Linked DNA regions of Desulfosediminicola ganghwensis. The protein of the gene in region 1 interacts with the protein of each later gene in a pairwise test. Links are inferred from orthologs where the notes say so. Each region holds a gene or a part of one and is shown in the gene's direction. Other genes may lie near its edges.

Region 1 (5,886 bases):
TAACCGCACGGATCTGTGCATTTTCATCTTTTAAGGTGAAATAATGGTGACCTGAGAAGGGTGTACGTAGGTTGGAGATTTCTCCGCCAACAGCAATAAATCGGTATTGCCCTTCAAGCATCAGCTTGATTTCAGTTGTAATCTGTGTGACGGTGCGTACTGTAGCGTGAGGTTCAATTTGCATAATATAATGGCTAATTGGGTTATAAGTATAAAGGCTGCTATGTTTACGCATAGACAGTGAATGCAGTATATATTATAATCGCCCTGCCGAAACAATCTTATATCCATATTTGTTGTACAATCATTGGAGACGTATAATGTCTGGTCCGAGCGCTTATGAAAAGAAATATGTAGACCCTAAAGATCAAAGTCAGGTTGAGGGACTGCTTGAACATTTCAATCTTCCTCCGAAAGTGATCCGTTTCCTGCGGGAAAACAAACGTCAGATACAGATCGCCCTTGCTGTAACTCTAATCGCAATTGTTACAGTGTCACTTTATGGGTCTTACAAGGAGAAGCGTGTTGAAAAAGCTGCATCTGCTCTTACGCTTGCCGAGAAAGAAACAGGCGATGCTCAAATCGCAGCATTTGAGAAAGTTGCGTCCGAGTTCGATGATACCGCATCCGGTGTATGGGCCAAGGTCGAATTGGCTCATCTTGAGATGAGAGAAAAAAATTATGATTCTGCCGCCCAGAAATATAGTGATGTCAGCAAAGGGTTGAAAGCAGATAGTCCACTGTATCCGCTTACCTTGGTTGGACTTGCTGAAGCTTACGAGGCTCAGCAGAAATATGACGAGTCCTATGCCGCTTTTGAATCACTCAAAACTGTTAACGGCTATGAGCTGACAGCCTATGCGGGAATGGCACGTATACATGAGACTCGAGGAGAGTTCGACCAGGCTATGGGCATCTATGGCCAATATCTTGCCGTGATAGGCGAGGAACCAGGTCTCGATGCTCAAAGAGCGTATGTAGATGAAAAAATTGCAAGAATCAAGGCACAGCAGTGAGAATTGTTCGCACAACCAAAGAGCTTCAGCAGCAGGCAAACCAATGGCGAAGTAATGGTTTAACGATTGGTTTGGTTCCAACCATGGGCTTTTTCCACGAAGGTCATCTGTCGCTCATGCGTGAGGCGCGAAGAAAGTGTGACCGTGTCATTACTACGCTCTTTGTCAACCCCATGCAGTTTGGTCCGAATGAAGATCTTGACTCATATCCTAGAAGCTTTGAGCGGGATCAGCAAATGGCTGAAGGTGAGGGTGTCGATCTGCTCTTTTGCCCTGATCCGAGCGAAATGTATGGTGAGCAATTCCAGACAAAGATCAGCCTGGACAAGGTTTCGCAAGGACTATGCGGCGCAGATCGTCCAGGGCACTTTGATGGTGTCGCAACAGTTGTCACCAAGCTATTTAATTTGGCCAAGCCGCACAAAGCAGTATTTGGACAGAAAGATTTTCAACAACTTGCCTTGATTCGACAACTGGTAGCTGATTTAAATTTTGATATAGAAATCATTGGTCATCCTATCGTTCGTGAAGAGGATGGCCTGGCAATGAGTTCGAGAAACAAGTATCTGGACGCCAATGAGCGCAAGATCGCTGTGTGTCTGTCCCAGGCGATCGGTCAAGCGAAGAAGATGCTTGCCGATGCAGGTGGAAGTCTGCCGGCTCAGGAAATCATCACTATGGCAGAAAGCATGATAGAGCAACATCCGGAGTGTTCTGTCGAGTATGTCAGCATTGTGCATCAGAGCACCCTGCGTCCGATGGAAATCGCCGATGGTGAAAGCGTTCTCGCTATGGCCATGAAGGTCAATAATAAAGTTCGTCTGATCGATAACTCACCTCTTTGTTGAGCTACTTGATTACGACTACAAGCAAAAGATTGCACTAAAGCATTAAGGAGTACATTATGCCAGGTTTTGAAATATTTGGTGAAGAAGAGAAGAAAGAGATCCTTGAAGTTCTCGATACCGGTGTTCTGTTTCGTTATGAGTTCCCGGAACAGCGTAAAGGTATATACAAGGTAAAGCAGTTTGAGGAAAACTTTGCCAGCTACTGCGGCACCAGCCATGCCCAGGCGGTTACATCCGGCTCCACCGCGCTGAAAGTAGCCCTTACCGCTCTTGGCGTCGGGCCTGGAGATGAGGTTATCACCCAGGGTTTTACCTTTGTAGCAACCTGGGAAGCGATTTTTGAAGTAGGTGCTGTACCGGTATTTACTGAGGTTGACGAGACCATGAATATGGATCCGGAAGACCTGAAAAATAAAATTACCGATAAAACCGCATGTATCATTCCAGTCCATATGCTTGGCGCTCAGGCAAATGTGGAGGAAATCGTCAAGATTGCAGCGGAGCATAATATACCTGTACTTGAAGACACTGCTCAAGCCACTGGCGGACATATTGGCGGCAAGTATCTCGGTACTTTCGGCAGCTGCGGTACCTTCTCATTCGACTCTGTTAAGACCATGACCACCGGTGAAGGTGGAATGATCATTACTGGTGATGAAGAACTTTGGCGTACCATGTCTGAGTACCACGATCATGGCCATGACCACATTCCCAACCCTGGTGCACGTGGCGGTGAGGGACGTCGTTTCATTGGTTTCAATTACCGTATGATGGAAATCCAGGGTGCAATCGGCATTGCTCAGTTGGCAAAATTGCCTTACATGATCGAAGCTCAGAAAAAGACCAAGTCCCGGTTGCTTGAAACAATCGCTGAAATTCCAGGGTCAGGCGTTAGAAAGCTCATGGATCCTGAAGGTGATACAGCAACGTTCTGCTGTTTTACTCTGCAGGATCGTGAACAGTGTTCCAGAGTGAATGAGGTTCTCCGTGCTGAAGGCTTTGGTGCAATCAACTTCGCAGAGAATACCTGGCATTTCTACCCGGCATGGGAACACATTCTGGCAGGTTCCACCCCGATAAAGTCTGGTTGGCCTTTTGCTGAGCCAGGCGGTAAGCGCAGGGTTGTCTATGATCCAACAGCATTGCCGAAATCTGCTGAACTCATTGGCAGAACCCTCGTATATCCGGTTCCTGTCAAGATGCCCGAAGACAGACTCGATGCAATGTGTAATGCGCTGAGAAAAGCGAAAAACGCCTGATGTAACATAGTATATTGATGCAACGAAAAAGGCCTGGTACTCGAAATTGAGTATCAGGCCTTTTTTATTGGATGTGGATCCGGGAACTACTTGTAAAACTTATGCGATCCGAACTGGTCAACATAGGTGTATTGTTTTGCCCAGTAGGGGGTGATGGTATCCAGGTGGTAATGTGTGGCACCATTGGTGATGTCGGCCGTTTGCAGGGCAACATATACAGATTGTAAGCACTGCATGAAAGCCTTGGTGTCGTTAGGTACGTAGGATGCCTTCTGGAATGTCCAGCTAAACTGGTATGGCTGAGTTACCACTGCTTTGATCGGCATGTTTTGCTCTTTGGCCCGGTTCAAGGTTACATGAACTATTGCGACCTGCCCAACCTGTGGCTCTGAGCGAGCTTCATGATAGACGTTAAGGGTCAGCCATAGTAGGCCTTCAAGAATAGACACTTTGTTCCTCCAAATAATTGGTATAGATAATCGTTACCAGATAGTGAAGAATACTATTTCCAGTTATCTTTCTATGTGTTGTAACAATTTGTAATGACTTGGTTTGCTGTTGCGTATGTATTTAAACTACTTCACAAAGGAAAAGCTAATGGTGGCAAGTGATAAGTCTAATATACAGGAATACGGGGCAAGGTCAATAAAATAATCATTTTTTGAATAGAATTTCTTTCAAGAATTTCTGAGGATAACAGTGGCTTGAATTGCTTGTTGCGTGTTACGGCGGATGGTAAGGCAAAGTTCAGATTGCAGTTGTAAAATGATACACCAATTTCAGTGTCAATGCATGGTGTTGATAGGCGGACAGTACTGGATCATGGCGAATTGTGCAGCAATTGGCGTGATCCTTTGAGGCCTAACGGACGTCACATTGCTCTTTACCAGAGAGAAAAGCAATATTGAACGGAGGGTTCAGTGAAATCATATTTTAAGGAGTTGACCTTTAACGTGCCATCGAGGAGAGGTCTTATCAATATTACGCCTGAGGTTGAAGCGTGTTTGGCTGAAAGTGGCATTACCGAAGGTCTGCTGCTTTGCAATGCTATGCACATTACAGCGTCAGTCTTCATTAATGATGATGAGAGTGGACTGCATCATGATTATGAGGTCTGGCTTGAGAAACTTGCACCTCATGCACCTGTTGAACAATATCGACATAATGGCTACGAGGATAATGCCGACGCGCATATGAAGAGACAGATAATGGGTCGCGAGGTTGTGGTAGCTGTTACGGGTGGCAAATTACATTTCGGCACTTGGGAGCAGATATTCTACGGGGAATTTGATGGTAGAAGACCAAAGAGGGTGCTGGTAAAAATAATCGGAGAGTAAGTAACGAGTAGTAAAGGTTCTTCACCCGCCTGTGATCAGGCGGGTGAAGTGGCTGGACTGCCAGCGCTTGCACCGGCGAAAATAGGCATAATGATGTCTTGCGCTGCTTTGGTGCTATGGAAAACATCATTGAACACGGACTGAGTGCCATTGTGGCTGAGTTCTACCAGTTCCCAGCATTCGGGGCTGTCGACAATAGCCTGCATGAGACCCAGGTGCTGGGTGTGACCAGCTTTGTATGCTTCAATATGACCGAGCACAGGGCAACCGAGAAGGGCTATATCACCGACCAGATCCAGAACTTTATGCCTGATAAATTCGTTATCGAAGCGAAGTCCATCTTCGTTGAGGATGGATTTGCGATTCCAGTGAATAGCAATAACGTTATCCAGGGTGCCTCCAAGGGCAAGGCCATTGGCCCAAAGCTCTTCGACCTGTTCGACGTAGCCAAAAGTGCGTGCCCTGACGATTTCTTTGTCAAATCTATCCTTCGTCAGATCAATTGAAAATTTCTGGGTCTGGATAAATTCGTCATCAAACTGAATTTCGCCGGTAATCTTCAGGCCGTTAAACGGGCTGATGGTTAATTTTTTGTCGCCATCTGTATAATGAATAGGGCTGGTTATGCGGAGTATTTTACGAAGACTGCCCTGTCGCTGTTTACCACTGTTTTTGATTATGGCAAAAAATGGTTCCGCGCTGCCATCCATGATAGGTACTTCGCCAGCATCAATTTCGATATCAGCATTATCAATACCGTATCCGTGCAGGGCTGCCATCAAGTGCTCTGTGGTAGAGATGGTGTGGTTCTCTTCGCCAATTGTTGTTGCAAGCCGAGTATCGACTATTTTATCCATGTGTGCTCTGATGGGCTTGCCTGGCGCAAGATCGGAGCGGAAAAAGCGAATACCGTTGTCAGCAGGCGCTGGCTTGATGGTGAGGTTGACAGTCCTTCCGGTATGAAGGCCAACACCACAGCAGCTAACGGTTTTTTTGAGTGTATATTGATATGGATCTAGTGACAACGACATAAAAAATTCCTTAACGATAAATATATTTAAAATCCTTTCATGCAATTCCATGCAAATAAGATGCCAGGCGGTTGATTGGACACTTCTTGTGTGGAGGACTTAAATAAACGACAGAATAGTAGGGATATAGCTGCAAGTGTTAAATATTGTTGAAGAGTGTGTTGTTTATGTATTTTGTGGTGTAAAAGACAACACGTGGCGAAAATAACACTCACTGTGTGTTTTAGTTCTCAATTTTTATAGCGATAAATTCGAATGAAGACGTTACAGATGCACGGCAAAATATGAGGTGAACAGAATTGAAAATATGCAGATATCTCGATGCAGGCTGAACCATTTTGTTTCGCCATAACCGCACATGGGTTCATGGCCCGGCAGGAGAGTACACATCTTGT
Region 2 (5,059 bases), 830 kb from region 1 along the record:
CAGAGACCTCCCACAATTGCCCCGGGAAATGAGCCGAAACCGCCCAGGATGGCCGCAGCAAAACCTTTTAACCCCAGCAGCACCCCAACATCGTAATTGAGGGTGGTAATCGGTGTGACAAGTACACCCGCCAGACCACCCAAAGCACCGGCAATGGCGTAACTGGTCAGACGGATTCGACCGGCCGGGATACCAACTACAGCGGCCGCTGTGGGGTTGGAAGCAACAGCCCGCATTGACAATCCGAGCGATGTTCGATAGAAAAACCAGGTGAGCAGACTGATCGCGCCAATGGTTAGCACCATCACCCAGAGCGCCTGGGGCAAAAGGCTCGCCCCCATAAAAGCGATAGGCACATCAGGTGTCAAAGGCGGCAGAGCCATCCGGTTCGTGCCCCAGATCAACTTGATGATTCCCCGCAATATTATGGAAAGCCCCACGGTGAGAAAGATCAGTACCAGATGATGGTTCGATCTCGCAGGCCGAAGCCCGAAGCGTTCCACAATCATCGCCACTAATGCCACTCCGGCCACAGCAAGAAAAATGCCTGGAATCATAGGCAATCCGGCACCAAAGAGACATGAGAACATCAACATTCCACCCAGGGTCACAAAATCCACCTGTACGAAATTGACGATCTTCATGGTATTATTGACCACACAGAAACCCAGAGCTATCAGCGCATAAATTGCGCCACTTGTCAGCCCTGAAAAGGTATATTGCAGTAGATCGGCAAACATACAGCAAACAGGCTCCTACATAACAACACTATCGCCGTGTGTTCAGCCTCTGTACCACAGGGCTTTAGGGCAAACACGACAAAAAATAGCTTTACCCAAACCAAATTTGCACTATCGTACTAGTACATGGATACAAAAATAAAGAACATTTCAAGTTTAGTCAATTATTTGCTGGCCAAGAAGAATCCCGAAGAGATGGAGCAGTCCCTCAACGAACTGCTAACTGCAAGCGAGTTGGACGAAATAGTTAACCGGCTGCAAATAATAAAAATGTTGAAAAAAGGAATCCCGCAACGCAAGATCGCCGAAGAGCTTGGCGTGGGCATCGCCACGGTGACACGTGGTTCGAATGCTTTAAAGAAGAGTCGGGAAAAATAAGGAAAAACTGTTCCTGACTGGTGAATACGATGAAGGGGAGCAGCTGACACATCGCAGCTTCCCCTCTTTGCCCTGTCAGCAAGTGGCAGGTCAGAAGTTACCGGAGAACCACACGCCAGCGCCTCCGGAACATTCTGGAATCAAAATAAAAATGCATGCAAGCCTGAGAGTGCGTCAGTTGACATGATGCGCTACCCAATTCTTTTTCCCTGTCATGCAGTTTAGTGTGGCTATACGGTTACGGGTTGATGTAGAACAGAAAACCTGCTTAGAGTATCCCGTCCGTTAACCACATACTGAATTGTAATCAAAAGATATGAGCGTCATTCACTTAGCACTCGCCCTGGTAGCCAACTGTGCCTGGGGCTTTAATTTTATTGCCGGCAAAATAGGGACGCTCACCTTTCAGCCCCTCTTTTTCACCAGTATCCGCTTTTTTTTCCTGCTTTTGATCATGCTGCCCTGGCTACGGCCCGCACCCGGCCACATGAAACCCCTTCTAAAGGTCGCTTTTCTGCTGGGTGTTATTCATTTCAGCATGATGTTTATCGGCCTGAACGCAGGCGGCAACATCGCCTCAGTAGCCATTACCACCCAGCTCTATGTGCCGTTTTCCGCTATCCTCGCCGCCATTTTTTTAAAAGAGAGCTTCTCCGCGATACGAGTTGTGGCTATTTTTATAGCTTTCATCGGAATACTGGTAATCGGTTTTGACCCCATAGTTTTCAGTCATCTGGATGCGGTTCTCTGGGTAATGGGAGCTGCCTTTGCAATGGCCGTGGCCACCATCATGATGCGCCAGTTTCCCAATATGGGTGTTTTTAAATTGCAGGCGTGGATCGCCGCAATCGCTGCGCCTTCTTTGTTGCTGCTCAGTTTGATATTTGAATCCGGCCAACTGCAGACCTTGGCAGATCTCGAAATTATTCAGTTATGGTCTCCGCTCTATTCAGCCATCGGCGCATCTGTTCTCGGGCACGGCATCGTCTACTATCTCCTTGGCCGTTACCCTGTTTCGATAGTGACACCGCTGTTACTTCTGGCTCCGGTTCTTGCTTCAATATTCGGTATCTGGTGGTTTGGGGATGAGATCGGCTGGAAGCTTATTGTCGGGGGTACGATAACCCTGCTTGGTATTCTGCTGGTTTCGGTAAATGTTGACCGACTTATGAGCAGGCTCAAGACGAGAATATAGCCATTTTCAAAAATACTTTCGACAACACACCGAGATGACACAAGAAGAAATAGTACAGATCGTTGATTCAAACAACATTCCCATTGATGCGGTACCACGCTCAATTATGCGGGCACAGAAGCTTATTCATCGGGCATGCTACATCCTGGTGCTCAACAGAGCGGACGAACTTTTTCTCCAGAAACGTACCTTGACCAAGGATATCTACCCCGGTTACTGGAGTGTTGCGGCAGGAGGCGTGGTGCAGGCAGGAGAATCGTATGAAGATTCTGCCAGAAGGGAACTTTTTGAGGAACTTGGCATCACCGCTCCCCTCAACGTTCTATTCGACCACTTCTATGACCGGGAGGACAACCGTGTCTGGGGGCGAATATATTGGTGTCGCCATGAAGGACCGTTCACCCTTCAGGCAGAGGAAATTGAATACGGGGAGTTTCATTCTCTCAGCCAGATCCTCGAAATCAGTAAAAAGGAACCTGTTACCCCGGATGGAATCGAGATAATTCATCGGTTACGGGATGAAGAAATCGATTTCATTTGAATCCCGCCTTCTTCATTACAGGAAGATTCATCAGAATAGTGAGCCGGAATCCTGTCAGATATGCATTTTTTTCACAATTCGAGATATCGAAGAAATATCAAGCAAATTCATATGCTTGATATTGCGAGCATTATTTTTTGAAAATTCCGCAGAATTTGGGGGAAAGCCATTGCCGGACATCCTCTTAGCCCGGTTTTACAGCAAGCCAGATAGTATGTTTGCGACCCTTGCCGGAGCTGTTGGCGTGAGCTGTGACAACTTCTGTGCGAAATCGGCATTTTTTCAGACGTCGGGTAAAACCATCGTCTGGCGCATAGGACCAGACAGCGAGAATACCACCGGGCCTGAGCGCTGCAAAGGCGGCATGTAGACCCGGCAGACCATAGAGTTGATCATTCGCCTCACGGGTAAGTCCATCGGGGCCGTTGTCCACATCGAGTAGTATCGCGTTCCAGGCGGATTTCTTACTCTTGATTGCCTGAACGACATCTCCCTGCCAAACAGCCACCCTGGGATCATTAAGCGGAAACCCTGCAAGGTGGCCGAGAAATTCACGGTTCCAGCTGATCACTGCCGGTACAAATTCTGCAACGGTCAGGTGGGCATCCGGGCCGGAATTTTCAAGTGCTGCTCCAAGCGTGTATCCCATGCCAAGACCGCCGATAAGGATGTTCACATCCCTTTGATACGAAAGGCGCTCACAGGCAAGCCTGGCCAGAGCCTCTTCAGAGCCGTGGAGGCGGCTGTTCATCAATTCAGTGGTTTCAGTACGGATTGAGTATTCCGTGTCACGCTTTCTTAAGATGAGCTCGCCCTCTTCATCGGGAATTCGGGCTCGATCAAGTGTTACCCAGGGTTTCATAATATCCTTTATACTGCCCACCTTGCTGTACGGACAGTTGAGCAGATGAGTGCGTGATAATCAGATTTCCACAACGCACGTGTAACATTCTGGCGACGTATCTGTTCCGGACTAGCAATTGCTGAGGTTGATTAGCCTTTTGAAAAAATGTTCCTGAGAAATCGGGGTCTGGAGCAGTCAAACTGACTGCCACTCATTTATCACCGTTTTTTCCTTCGCGTGTTACGCCTACCTGAACCGGGCTTGCAGGATTTGGCTATTGTGACCTCATCCTGGGATTTACTGTTTCGTCTCCCCCCTGATTTGCCCTGCGGGCTCCCCGCCCCCCGTGCTGCCCTGCCTCGTTGCCGCGGGTTTTCTTTTTCGGAACTGTTTTCCCGGCTCCCTCCGCTTTTTGCGGAACTGCCCTTTTGATTCTGGGCCTGACTCTTTACACCCTGCTTTTTCGGTTTTTTGGGCTTTTTAGGCTTCGGTTGCTGCAAATGGGTCAGAGGGACACCGTGGTGGGGAACAAAGCCGGTTGTAACCTCACGGGTCAGGAGTTGGCGAATAAGGGTCTCGATTGCGGTAAGAAGCTGGACTTCATCGGCACTGACCAGAGATATCGCAACACCTTCTTTACCAGCACGACCGGTACGACCGACGCGATGAACATAGTCTTCGGCCACCTTCGGCAGATCGACATTGATAACACAACTGAGTTCCGTGATATCAATACCTCGCGAGGCAATATCCGTGGCTACCAGAACACGGATTGACCCATCTTTAAAATCAGCAAGAGCCCGGTTACGCGCTCCCTGGCTTTTATCACCATGAATCGCCAGGGCGGAAACACCTTTCCCCGTGAGTTTTCTGACCAATTGATCAGCGCCTTTTTTAGTCCGGCTGAATGCCAGTACCTGATCCCAGTCATTGTTTTGCAGGAGATGGCAGAGCAGATCGGGCTTTTTGCTCTTGTCGACCTCGATCAACCACTGTTTGACACTCTTGGCCGCTGAATTACGCTGGTTGACTTCTATCTGAACCGGGCGGTGGAGAAGTGTTGTGGAGAGCGCCCGGATTTCTGCTGAAAAGGTCGCTGAGAACAAAAGATTCTGTCGTCTTCGTGGTAACAGCGCGAGGATTTCATCAATCTCATCTTTAAAGCCGAGGTTGAGCATCTTATCCGCTTCATCCAGAACCAGTACCTGAAGCTGATCAAACTTCACCGCATTCTGGCGATAAAGATCGAGCAGGCGGCCGGGTGTGGCGACAAGAATGTCAATACCGCGGCGCAGTCTCATCATCTGCGGATTAATTTTTGCGCCGCCGTACACAACAGCGCTGCTCAGCGGCAGATATCT

What was found. The genes of interacting proteins can lie anywhere in the genome.
Region 2: the proteins of panC (region 1) and FCL45_RS11125 interact in binary tests that used the Escherichia coli proteins (3 or more experiments, as listed by UniProt). The link is inferred for Desulfosediminicola ganghwensis from one-to-one orthologs.

Annotation. Positions count from the first base shown.
Region 1 is NZ_CP050699.1:3,437,535-3,443,420, forward strand. What follows is about bases 1-2,938. They hold panC (pantoate--beta-alanine ligase), read left to right. Parts: upstream 1-1,012; coding sequence 1,013-1,864; downstream 1,865-2,938. Other genes in these bases: xseA (exodeoxyribonuclease VII large subunit), read right to left, coding at 1-184; FCL45_RS14600 (YfgM family protein), read left to right, coding at 321-1,016; FCL45_RS14610 (DegT/DnrJ/EryC1/StrS family aminotransferase), read left to right, coding at 1,921-2,938. Outside these bases: more of FCL45_RS14610, read left to right, coding at 2,939-3,123; FCL45_RS14615 (cell wall hydrolase), read right to left, coding at 3,210-3,572; FCL45_RS14620 (secondary thiamine-phosphate synthase enzyme YjbQ), read left to right, coding at 4,044-4,460; lpxC (UDP-3-O-acyl-N-acetylglucosamine deacetylase), read right to left, coding at 4,496-5,491. UniProt on the Escherichia coli protein: Catalyzes the condensation of pantoate with beta-alanine in an ATP-dependent reaction via a pantoyl-adenylate intermediate.
Region 2 is NZ_CP050699.1:2,610,604-2,615,662, reverse strand. The notes cover bases 1,335-4,100. They hold FCL45_RS11125 (NUDIX hydrolase), read left to right. Parts: upstream 1,335-2,347; coding sequence 2,348-2,854; downstream 2,855-4,100. Other genes in these bases: FCL45_RS11115 (DEAD/DEAH box helicase), read right to left, coding at 3,917-4,100; FCL45_RS11120 (polyamine aminopropyltransferase), read right to left, coding at 3,039-3,716; FCL45_RS11130 (DMT family transporter), read left to right, coding at 1,435-2,313. Outside these bases: FCL45_RS11140 (branched-chain amino acid ABC transporter permease), read right to left, coding at 1-740; FCL45_RS11135 (Trp family transcriptional regulator), read left to right, coding at 867-1,118; more of FCL45_RS11115, read right to left, coding at 4,101-5,059.